DNA from 2 places in the Ectopseudomonas hydrolytica genome. Region 2 is predicted to be linked to the other one. Evidence: predicted binding sites of a transcription regulator. Region 2 holds the regulator's gene; the other holds the start of a gene.
What was found. The regulator FliA, encoded in region 2, starts transcription of late flagellar genes. The targets are predictions, from matches to a motif close to CTAAAGTTTNNNNNNNNNNNGCCGNTAA.
Positions count from the first base shown of each region.

Region 1: L1F06_RS10395 (methyl-accepting chemotaxis protein) is a predicted target of FliA. The motif match lies at 2,784-2,811, and genes of this name have one in related genera.

Region 1 covers NZ_CP099397.1:2,237,884-2,243,935, reverse strand. The annotation lists gene fabB (beta-ketoacyl-ACP synthase I) at 1-1,022, shown strand, start outside; gene L1F06_RS10395 (methyl-accepting chemotaxis protein) at 1,120-2,745, opposite strand; gene L1F06_RS10390 (hypothetical protein) at 2,933-3,283, opposite strand; gene L1F06_RS10385 (phosphatase domain-containing protein) at 3,288-3,968, opposite strand; gene L1F06_RS10380 (phosphatase PAP2 family protein) at 3,965-4,690, opposite strand; gene L1F06_RS10375 (LTA synthase family protein) at 4,700-6,052, opposite strand, start outside.
Region 2 covers NZ_CP099397.1:3,201,230-3,207,281, reverse strand. The annotation lists gene flhA (flagellar biosynthesis protein FlhA) at 1-1,942, shown strand, start outside; gene flhF (flagellar biosynthesis GTPase FlhF) at 1,954-3,267, shown strand; gene fleN (flagellar synthesis regulator FleN) at 3,358-4,188, shown strand; gene fliA (RNA polymerase sigma factor FliA) at 4,185-4,931, shown strand; gene L1F06_RS14885 (chemotaxis response regulator CheY) at 5,009-5,383, shown strand; gene L1F06_RS14880 (protein phosphatase CheZ) at 5,403-6,052, shown strand, end outside.

The DNA of each region.
Region 1 (6,052 bases), 960 kb from region 2:
TCATGGGCGACGCCGCCGCCTTCGCCTACCTGTCCATGGAGCAGGCGATCAAGGATGCCGGCCTCAGCGAAGAGCAGGTTTCCAATCCGCGTACCGGCCTGATCGCCGGTTCCGGTGGCGCTTCCACCGTCAACCAGATGGAAGCCATCGATACCCTGCGCGAAAAAGGCGTCAAGCGCATCGGCCCATACCGCGTGACCCGCACCATGGGCAGCACCGTATCGGCGTGCCTGGCGACTCCGTTCAAGATCAAGGGCGTCAACTTCTCAATCTCCTCGGCCTGCGCCACCAGTGCGCATTGCATCGGCCAGGCCATGGAGCAGATCCAGCTGGGCAAACAGGACGTGGTCTTCGCCGGTGGCGGCGAAGAAGAGCACTGGAGCCAGAGCTGCCTGTTCGACGCCATGGGTGCCCTCTCCACCCAGTACAACGAAACCCCGGAAAAGGCCTCGCGCGCCTACGACGCCAAGCGTGACGGTTTCGTCATCGCCGGTGGCGGCGGCATGGTGGTGGTCGAGGAGCTGGAACACGCTCTGGCTCGCGGCGCCAAGATCTACGCGGAAATCGTCGGTTACGGCGCCACCAGCGACGGTTACGACATGGTCGCTCCGAGCGGCGAAGGCGCGATCCGCTGCATGCAGCAGGCGCTGGCTACTGTCGACACCCCCATCGATTACCTCAACACCCACGGCACCTCGACTCCGGTTGGCGACGTTGCGGAAATCAAAGGCGTGCGTGCCGTATTCGGCGACAAGGCCCCGGCCATCAGCTCGACCAAGAGCCTGTCCGGCCACAGCCTGGGCGCTGCCGGCGTGCAGGAAGCGATCTACTGCATGCTGATGATGGAAGGCAACTTCATCGCCGCGTCGGCCAACATCGACGAGCTCGACCCGGAAGTGGCCGACATGCCGATCCAGCTCACCACTGTCGAGAACGCCAAGCTCGACACCGTGATGAGCAACAGCTTCGGCTTCGGTGGCACCAACGCCACCCTGGTGCTCAAGCGCTGGACCGGTAAGTAACAGCTGCCACGGTAAAGAAAACGGCGCCTTCGGGCGCCGTTTTCGTTCGTGCTGCTTTACTCCCCCTCCCGCTGGCGGGAGGGGAAATGGCCGTGCCTCAGACCTTGAAACGCGCTACCAGGTTGTTCAGGTCGATCGCCAGACGCGACAGCTCCTGGCTAGCCGCACTGGTCTGGTTGGCACCCGCCGAACTCTGCAGCGACAGATCGCGAATATTAACCAGATTGCGATCCACCTCCCTCGCCACCTGAGCCTGCTCCTCCGACGCGCTGGCAATCACCAGATTGCGCTCGTTGATCGAGGAGATCGCCTGAGTGATCAACTCCAGCGCCGCGCCCGCAGCCTGGGCCACCTCAAGGGTGGAGCGGGCGCGATTGTTGCTGCTCTGCATCGAACCGACCGCCTGATCGGTGCCGCTTTGAATGGCACCGATCATCTGCTCGATCTCCTGCGTGGATTGCTGAGTGCGATGCGCCAGCGCACGCACCTCGTCAGCCACTACTGCGAAGCCTCGTCCCGCATCACCGGCCCGCGCCGCCTCGATGGCAGCGTTGAGCGCCAACAGGTTGGTCTGCTCGGCGATGGAGCGGATCACGTCAAGCACCTTGCTGATCTCACGGACCCGCTCGGCCAACTTCTCGACCTCACCCGCGGTGCCATTTACATCATCGGCCAGCTGACTGATCGAGCTCACGGTCTGGCGCACCTGCTCGCGCCCCTGCTGCGCCGTAGCATTGGATTCGCGCGATGCCTCGGAGGTGCTCACAGCATTGCGCGCGACCTCTTCGACCGCGGCAGTCATCTCGTTGACTGCCGTAGCAGCCTGTTCGATCTCGGTGTTCTGCTGATGCAGGCCGCGAGTCGAATCTTCGGTCACCGCATGCAATTCTTCGGATGCCGATGCCAGTTGATTGGACGAGTCGGCGATGCTCTGAATGGTGTTACGCAGGCTCTGCTGCATGCTTTTCAGGGCGTTTAGCAGCCGTGCCGGCTCGTCACGGCCCTCGACGTGGATGCTCTGGGTCAGATCACCCGACGCCACTACCTCGGCAAGACGTACCGCCTCCGTCAGCGGCGCGACGATGCTACGGGTCAGCAGCAGTGCCAGGCCCACGGTAGCCAGCGCCGCCAGTGCCATCATCACCACTACCCAGGTACGCGCCGAATCGAACACCTGCCCAGCCTTGCGAGCTGCCTCCATAGCGCCCTTGCGGTTCAGCTCGGAAAGATCAGTTAGAGCACGCGCCATATCATCGGCATGTTGATTAAGCGTGCCACGGGTCACGGCAATGGCATCGTCGAAGTTACCTTGGCGAATGAAGGCAACGATCTTGCCCTGCTCCTGCAAGTAGGCCGCTTCGGCTCGGCGAAAAACCTCGTAAAGGCTACGCTCCTCACTACCGGAGATAAGCTTTTGATACGAAGAGTCAGCCGCACTCAACTCAGTACGCAGTTCATCGGCAAGGCGCAGGTTCCTCTGAAGCTCATCAGGGTCACGGTTGAGCATCAGCCGCAGCGTCACGGCACGCAGACGCAGGATGTCCTGGCTGACCTCCCCCAGCGCCATCATACTTGGCAGCCAATGCTGATCGACTGCCTCGGACTGCTTGCGCATCTCGCTCATCTGCAACAGCGAAAAAGCCCCAAGCAGCAACACCAGCAAAGCTACTAGACCGAATCCCAAAGCAGCCCGTGGTGCGATAGAAAGATTACGCAGCGACATTTTTGCAACTCCCATTGCGCGCAGAAATCGAGACATCCTTCGCCGCACTTGGCAAAAGACCTTCAGAGATTGTACTAGGGTCTGTTGCCGTTTCGACGCGAGCCGTGCGCGAAACGACAACAGACCCTAATCCCTTCTTTCTTATCGACGCGATTCAGTCGCTCTTGATAAGGACATAAAGAAATTTCTAACGACGCAGAGCCTTGGCCATCGCCTGGTCGACGTGGTGTCGCCATTCGTCATCGCGCCACTGCTCCTCCCGACGCGCCTGCCAGTCATCGATGCGCTGCACGTCTTCGCATTGGCGGAAGCCATCCTCCCAGCCGCGGGCATACAGCGGCTCGGCCATGTAACGTGGCACGTCCTTGTCGAACTGACCGAGCGGGCCAACAGCCGAACGCCCACTGCTGCAACCGTCCTCGAAGCCGTCGACGAAGGTCGGCGGATAGTTCTCTGCCAGCATCTGCTCGCGCAGGCTCTGACACCCCAGCAAGACCAGCAACGACAGGCCACAGATCAGCAAACGCGCGACCTTCATGACTTCATACCCCCTCGATTACGCCGAGCAGCCGATCCTTTAGCGCGCACAGCGCCCATGCGCTGGTGCTACAGGCGCCTGTGGCCAATGCTGAACGCAACGCCGGAATGTCGGCGTCGCGCAGGTAGCGCTCGGCGTCGCCCATACGCTCTTCGCCGCCAAAACCGCCACCGCGCATTTCTGCCAATGCCTGTTCCTTGCTCCAGTTCTGGTAGATCACCCGGTACAGGGCGGCGATCAGCCCGGTACGGTTTTGCCCATGCTTGCAATGAATCAGTACCGTGCCGCGACTCTGCGCCTGGCGGATGCTGCGCAGCACCTCGATGACATCGGTGTCATCGATACGATCAGTGCGCAACGGCAGGTGTACCTGATGAACGCGCGGATCACCCAACCATTGCTCGTCGCCGCGCTGATAGAAGTTGATCACCGTGGCGATGCCGAGCGCCTGCAGTTGCGGCCAGTCCCGCGCCGCAGGCAATGCGCTGCGGTACAGATCAGGCGTCATGCGATACAGGTTGATGCGGCTGTCCAGTGGCTGTGCCCAGCTGGCCGGGCGCACGCCTTGCACGGGCGCCGCCGACGTCGTCGCGCCCCACGCCATGCTCAGGGGCAGCGCCAACAGCGCACTGACGAAAACCACGGTGGCCAGCGCTAGGCGCAAGCCCTGTTGGAGTCTGTTCATCGGCAGGTTTCTCCCCAGACCACCTGATTCCCTGCGTTTTGTGCGACAGGCGCTCGGTAAAGCAGCCAGCGGTAGGTCAGCACGCAGATCACCCAGTCGATCAGCAGCGTCCACAGGTTGTGCGAGAGAAAGTGCGCGCCCTGCAACATCCGCCCCAGGGAAAACAGCGAACCCAGCCCCAACGCCACCACCAGCGCGATTCGCGCGGCACGTGGGCGGCGGTCGCGCAAGACGAAGAACAGCGCCAGCAGCGAGAATCCTGCCGAAGCATGCCCGCCCGGCCAGCATCGGCCGGGGTTGGCGGTGGGTGCACGTTCGCTCAGCAGCGGGGTGAACTGCTCCTGGCCACCAAACTCGCTCAGGCTCCAGGGGCAATGCATACCGGTCAGCGTCTTCAGTGGCGTGACCACCGAAGTCGACAGACCCAGCGCCAGCACCAGATAACCGAGCTGTCGACGCCAGGCACGCAGCCGTGTCGGCATGAGGCTGAGCAGAAAGCCGGCGATGGCCAGCACACCGAGCATGATCAGCGCCTGCTTGGCACGGTCATGCAGGATGTCTTCGAGCCAGAAACTGCTACGACCGATGAAGCCCTGGCCAGGTTCGTAGAACAGACGGGCCAGGGCGAAGTCCACAGGGCTGGGATCGACTACCAGCAACAGCGCCATCAGCAGCAGCGGAATACCCAGCGCCAGGCGAAAATCGAAATAACGAGACGGCATCTTCACTCCTTAGCGCTGGCTGAGCTGCTGGCTCGATTGAGCGTCTGGTTGCCAGGCGATCAGCCGCTTGCCGAAGGCATGACTGGCGCCCTGGTAGTAGGCGATGTCGCGCCGCAACAGCGGATCGGCATCATCCACCCGCCACTCATGACTCAGGCCCAGAGCATCGTCGTGGCGACGCATGCCCTGGCGCGGGCTGAGAATCGCCAGGTTCTGCCCATCGAACAGGCCCAGATGTTGGTAGTTGCCGAGTAGTGCCCGCCCGGGCGCGTGGTCGGCGCGCAGCAGGTTGCGACCGAAGAAAGTGGAGACGTAATCCAGGTTGAGCAGACCAAGCAGTGTCGGTGCTACGTCGATCTGACTGGCCACATCGGTGTACTGCGCCGGTTTGACATACCTGGGCGAGTAGATGAACAGCGGGATCTGGTAGTTGGCCACCGGCAGATCCTCACGCCCGGCGCTGCCTGCGGTGTGGTCGGCGACGAAGACAAACAGCGTGTTGTCGAACCAGGGCTTGCTGCGCGCCTGCGCCAGGAACTGGCCGATGGCGTAGTCGGTGTATTTCACTGCTCCCTCACGCCCCTCGCCGGAGGCGATGTCGATACGCCCGTCCGGGTAGGTGTAAGGCCGGTGATTGGAGGTTGTCATCAGTTGCAGGAAGAACGGCTTGCCGGCCGCATGGTCGCTATCGGCCACCTTCAGCGCCTGATGGTAGAGATCCTCGTCGGCCATGCCCCAGGCATTCTGGAAGCTCATCTCGGACTCATCGACGCTGCTCTGATCGACGATGCGATAACCATTGCCGCCGAAGAAGGCGTTCATGTTGTCGAAGTATCCGCGCCCGCCATAGACGAAGACGCTGTCGTAGCCCTGCGCGCCCAACTGCTGGCCCAGGCTGGCATAGCCGGACTCGCGGCCGATGCGCTTGACGATGGAGCGCCCCGGGGTCGGCGGTACCGACAGGGTCAGCGCCTCCAGACCGCGGTCGGTGCGCGTACCCGTGGCATAGAAATTGGTGAACACCAGGCTGTGCTTGCGCAGCTCGTCCAGGTTCGGGGTCAACCCACGGGTATCGCCAAAACTGCCCAGATACTTGGCACTCAGGCTCTCGATGGTGACCAGCACCACGTTGAGCTTGCGCGCCTGGCCGGGGTTGTCGATCACCCGGCGGATGTCCTGCGGGTCACTGCCGATGAAGCGCGCATTGGGCTCGGCCACTTCGGCGCGCAACTGCTCGGCCACCGCAGCATCGGGCAAGGTGGCGTAGAACTGCTGATAGTCCAGCTCGTTGTTACGAAACGCAGCGAAGAACTGGTACGGGCCATTGCTCGCCAGCTCACGCTGGTAGGTATTGCCACCCAG
Region 2 (6,052 bases):
CAGCATCTATGCGCTGCGGCCGCTGGACTTCGCCGTGTTCCCCACCATCCTGCTAGCCGCCACGCTGCTGCGTCTGGCGCTGAACGTCGCCTCCACCCGTGTGGTGCTGCTCAACGGCCACGACGGACATGGCGCGGCGGGCCAGGTGATCCAGGCCTTCGGCGAAGTGGTGATCGGCGGCAACTACGTCGTCGGTATCGTGGTGTTCGCCATCCTCATGATCATCAACTTCGTGGTGGTCACCAAGGGTGCCGGGCGTATCTCCGAAGTGAGCGCGCGCTTCACCCTCGACGCCATGCCCGGCAAGCAGATGGCCATCGACGCCGACCTCAACGCTGGCCTGATCGATCAGGCCGAGGCCAAGCGCCGTCGCAGCGAGGTGGCCCAGGAGGCGGACTTCTACGGCTCGATGGACGGTGCCAGCAAATTCGTGCGCGGCGACGCCATCGCCGGCCTGCTGATCCTGTTCATCAACCTGATCGGCGGTATCGCCATCGGCGTGCTGCAGCACAGCCTGGCCTTCGCCGAGGCCGGCAAGGTCTACACCCTGCTCACCATCGGTGACGGCCTGGTGGCGCAGATTCCTTCCCTGCTGCTGTCCACTGCCGCCGCGGTGATGGTGACCCGCGTTTCCACCTCCGAGGACATGGGCTCGCAGGTGCATCGGCAGATGTTCGCCTCGCCGCGTGCTCTGGCCGTGGCCGCTGCCATCCTCATCGCCATGGGCCTGGTGCCGGGCATGCCGCACTTTTCCTTCATCAGCCTGGGCCTGGTGGCCGCTGGCGGCGCCTACTGGATCGCGCACAAGAACCGCAAGGTCAAGGAAGCCGAGGTCAAGGAAGTGCAGCGCCAGCAGGAGCTGCTGCCGGCGCAGAAGGCCCAGGAGGTCAAGGAACTGGGCTGGGACGACGTCACCCCGGTGGACATGGTCGGTCTGGAGGTGGGCTACCGCTTGATTCCGCTGGTCGACCGCAATCAGGGTGGCCAGCTGCTGGCGCGTATCAAGGGAGTACGCAAGAAGCTGTCGCAGGAGATGGGCTTTCTCATGCCCTCGGTGCATATCCGCGACAACCTCGATCTGGCGCCCAACGCCTATCGGTTGACGCTGATGGGCGTCAGCGTGGCCGAGGCCGAGGTCTATCCGGATCGCGAACTGGCGATCAACCCCGGCCAGGTATTCGGCCCGCTCAACGGTATCGCCGCCAAGGATCCGGCGTTCGGCCTGGAGGCGGTGTGGATCGACCCCAGTCAGCGCGATCAGGCGCAATCGTTGGGTTACACCGTGGTCGACGCCAGTACCGTGGTCGCCACCCACCTCAACCAGATCCTGCACAAGCATGCCCACGAGCTGCTCGGCCACGAGGAAGTGCAGCAGCTCATGCAGCTGTTGGCCAAGAGCTCGCCGAAGCTGGCCGAGGAGCTGGTGCCGGGGCTGGTGTCGCTGTCGACCCTGCTCAAGGTGCTGCAGGCGCTGCTGCAGGAACAGGTGCCGGTGCGCGACATTCGCACCATCGCCGAGGCCATCGCCAACGTCGCGCCCAAGAGTCAAGATCCCGCCGCGATGGTCGCCGCGGTACGCGTCTCGCTGGCCCGCGCCATTGTGCAAAGCATTGTGGGACTAGAGCTGGAGCTGCCTGTGATCACCCTCGAACCAAGGTTGGAACAGATATTGCTCAACAGTATGCAGAAGGCCGGTCAGGGCAGCGAGGATGGCATCCTCCTCGAACCGGGTATGGCCGAGAAGCTGCAGCGTTCCCTGGTGGAAGCGGCGCAGCGCCAGGAAATGCTCGGCAAGCCGGTGATTCTGCTGGTGGCCGGTCCGATCCGGGCGATGTTGTCGCGCTTCGCGCGGCTGGCGGTACCCAGCATGCATGTGCTGGCCTACCAGGAAATTCCGGACAACAAGCAGGTCACCATAGTCGCTACGGTTGGCCAGAACTGAGGTAAAGGGTCATGCAGGTCAAACGCTTCTTCGCCGCCGATATGCGGACCGCCATGAAACTGGTGCGAGACGAGCTGGGCGCCGACGCCGCGATCATCGGCAACCGCCGCGTGGCTGGCGGTGTCGAGCTGACCGCTGCGCTGGACTACCAGGTGGCGCCGGCGCCGGTACGCCCGAACCCGGCGTTGGAAGCCGAGCTGCGCAAGACCCAGGCGCGCATCGCCAGTGCCCAGGCGGAGCTGGCCACGCGTGCCGAGCAGGACGCCGGCAAGGACCGCCAGTTGTTCGCCAACGAATCGCTGCTGGCGCCCGAGCTGCCTGCCACGCCGGTCAAACCGCAGCGCGCGGCCGAGTCGGCTCCTGCCGCGGCCCCGGCGGTCGATCCGCGCGCGCTGGAAGCCATGCGCTTCGAGCTGCACGGCCTGCGCGAGCTGATTGAGGTTCAGCTGGGGTCGATCGCCTGGGGCCAGTTGCAGACGCGTCGTCCGCAGCAGGCCAATCTGTGGCGTCGCCTGCAGCGCATGGGCCTGTCTGCCGAACTGTCGCAGGCACTGCTGAGCAAGGTCGCGGGTGTGGCCGAGCCGCGTCAGGCCTGGCGCATGCTGCTGGCGCACCTGGCGCATGCGATCAAGACGCCCAAGGTCGAGCCGCTGGAGGAGGGCGGGGTGATCGCCCTGGTCGGTCCGGCCGGCATGGGCAAGACCACCACCCTGGCCAAGCTGGCGGCGCGCTACGTGCTTAAGTACGGCGCGCAGCAGGTCGCTCTGGTGAGCATGGACAGCTTCCGTATCGGTGCCCAGGAGCAGCTCAAGACATTGGGGCGTATTCTGGGTGTATCGGTGACCCAGATCGATCCCGGTCAGTCCCTGCTGCAGGCGCTGACGCCGCTGGCCAAGAAGCGCGTGGTGCTGGTCGATACCGCCGGTCTGCCGGGTAACGATCCGGCGCTGCGCCTGCAGCTGGAAAGCCTGGCCTCGGCGCGGATCAAGGCGAAGAATTATTTGGTCCTGGCTGCAACAAGTCAGAGCCAAGTGCTCAAGGCGGCCTACCATAGTTACAAGCGTTGTGGCCTTTCTGGCTGCATACTGACGAAGCTGGACGAGGCCGCGAGCCTGGGTGAGGTTTTGGGTCTGGCTATAGGCCAGCATCTGCCGGTAGCCTATGTCACGGACGGACCGCGGATCCCGGATGATCTGCAGGTGCCGCGTAGTCACCAGCTGGTCAGCCGCGCCGTAGGCCTGCAGACCGCCGAGCCGCCGAGCGAGGATGCCATGGCGCAGATGTTCGCCGGGCTGTACCACAGCCCCGCGCAGCGTGCCGGCTGAAACGGCGAGAATGTAGCACCCTCCCGCGTCATGACGCGGGAGTAAACGGCCACGAGGCCAGGTCGAAGTTAGACAAGGTGTAGAAAGAACATGGGTATGCATCCCGTACAGGTGATTGCGGTGACCGGCGGCAAGGGTGGCGTCGGCAAGACCAATGTGTCGGTGAATCTGTCCATGGCCCTGGCCGATCTCGGCCGTCGGGTGATGTTGATGGATGCCGACCTGGGGTTGGCGAATGTCGACGTTTTGCTGGGGCTGACGCCCAAGCGCACCCTGGCCGACGTGATTGCCGGTGAATGCGATCTGCGCGACGTGCTGCTGCAGGGACCGGGCGGTATCCGCATCGTCCCGGCGGCCTCCGGCACGCAGGCGATGGTCAATCTCTCGCCGATGCAGCATGCCGGCCTGATTCAAGCCTTCAGCGACATCAGCGAGAACCTCGACGTGCTGGTGATCGACACCGCTGCCGGCATCGGCGATGCGGTGGTCAGCTTCGTTCGCGCCGCCCAGGAGATCCTCGTGGTGGTGTGTGACGAGCCGACTTCCATCACCGACGCCTACGCGCTGATCAAGCTGCTCAACCGCGATCACGGCATCAGTCGCTTCCGCGTTCTGGCCAATATGGCCCATAGCCCGCAGGAAGGGCGCAATCTCTTTGCTAAGCTGACCAAGGTGACGGATCGTTTCCTCGATGTCGCCCTGCAGTATGTCGGCGCCGTACCCTACGATGAGTGCGTGCGCAAGGCCGTGCAGAAGCAGCGCGCCGTCTATGAAGCCTTCCCTCGTTCCAAGTGCGCTCTGGCGTTCAAGGCGATAGCTCAGAAGGTCGATACCTGGCCCTTGCCGGCCAACCCCCGTGGCCATCTGGAATTTTTCGTCGAGCGTCTGGTGCAGCAACCGACCGCAGACTCGGCCGTATGACAGCAGCCTCTGGACTTCGTATGTACAACAAGGCGCAGGCGCAGGACTCCCAGCACCAGCTGATCGAACGCTATGCCCCTCTGGTCAAGCGCATTGCTTATCACCTGCTGGCCCGTTTACCGGCCAGCGTGCAAGTCGACGATCTCATTCAGGCCGGCATGATCGGCCTGCTGGAAGCGTCGCGCAAATACGACTCCGGCAAGGGGGCGAGTTTCGAAACCTTCGCCGGTATCCGCATCCGCGGTGCCATGCTCGACGAGGTACGCAAGGGCGACTGGGCCCCGCGTTCGGTGCACCGCAACAGCCGCATGGTCAGCGATGCCATTCGTGTCGTTGAAGCAAGAACCGGGCGAGACGCTAAAGATCACGAGGTTGCGGCCGAACTCCAATTGAGTCTCGAGGATTACTACGGCATCCTTGGCGACACTTTGGGCAGCCGTTTGTTCAGCTTCGACGACCTGTTGCAGGACGGCGAGCATGGCGGTTTGCACGAAGACGCCGGGCACACCCACCTCGAACCTTCGCGGGACCTCGAAGACGAACGCTTCCAGGCGGCCTTGGCCGATGCCATCGCCGGTTTGCCGGAGCGCGAACGTCTCGTGCTGGCGCTGTATTACGATGAAGAACTGAACTTGAAGGAAATCGGCGAAGTGCTGGGGGTCAGCGAGTCGCGCGTCAGCCAGTTGCATAGCCAGTGCGCAGCGCGGTTGCGCTCGCGGCTCGGCGAGTGGCGCGCCAGCTGAGTCGGTTTCACGATTAAAGGGCGTCATTGCGTGTGCAATGCGTTTGGGACTGTACGGAGGTCGACTTGGACAAGAACATGAAAATCCTCATCGTTGACGATTTCTCGACGATGCGACGGATCATCAAGAACCTCTTGCGGGACTTGGGCTTCACCAACACCGCCGAGGCCGACGATGGCACTTCGGCACTGCCCATGCTGCAGAGCGGCAGCTTCGACTTTCTGGTGACCGACTGGAACATGCCCGGCATGACCGGCATCGACCTGCTGCGCGCGGTGCGCGCCGACGAGCGCCTCAAGCACCTGCCGGTGTTGATGGTTACCGCCGAAGCCAAACGTGACCAGATCATCGAAGCGGCACAGGCCGGCGTGAACGGCTATGTGGTCAAGCCCTTCACCGCCCAGGTGCTGAAGGAAAAGATCGAGAAGATCTTCGAGCGGGTAAACGGCTGATGTCAGCCGCGAGGGTGCTATGGAACACGATGACTCCACGCTGGGTGACCTCGAGTCGACCCTGAAAAGCAACGCCCGCGAGCTGGTCGATAGCCTGGAACAAGGCAACTTCGGCGCTGCGGTGCAACTGATCAACGAGCTCAACAAGGTCCGCGATCGCGGCCTGTACCACGAGGTCGGCAAGCTGACCCGGGAGCTGCACAACGCCATCGTCAATTTCCAGCTCGACCCGCGCATGCCGCATGCCCAGGAGCTGTCGCAGATCGCCGATGCCACCGAGCGCCTGAACTATGTCGTGACCATGACCGAGAAGGCCGCCAACCGCACCATGGATCTGGTGGAGCAGAGCGCGCCGCTGGTCAACGACCTCAGTGACGAGGCGCAGAGCCTGAGCGCGGAGTGGGGCCGTTTCATGCGCCGCGAGATGGGCGCCGAGGGCTTTCGCGAGCTGGCCAAGCGTATCGAGTTGTTTCTCGCTCGCAGCGAGCGTGACAGCAACAAGCTGTCCGCTCATCTCAACGACATCTTGCTGGCGCAGGACTACCAGGACCTGACCGGCCAGGTGATCAAGCGCGTCACCCAGTTGGTGACCGAGGTGGAAAGCAACCTGCTCAAGCTGGTGCTCATGGCCAGTCAGGTCGACCGTTTTGCCGGTATTCAGCACGACCA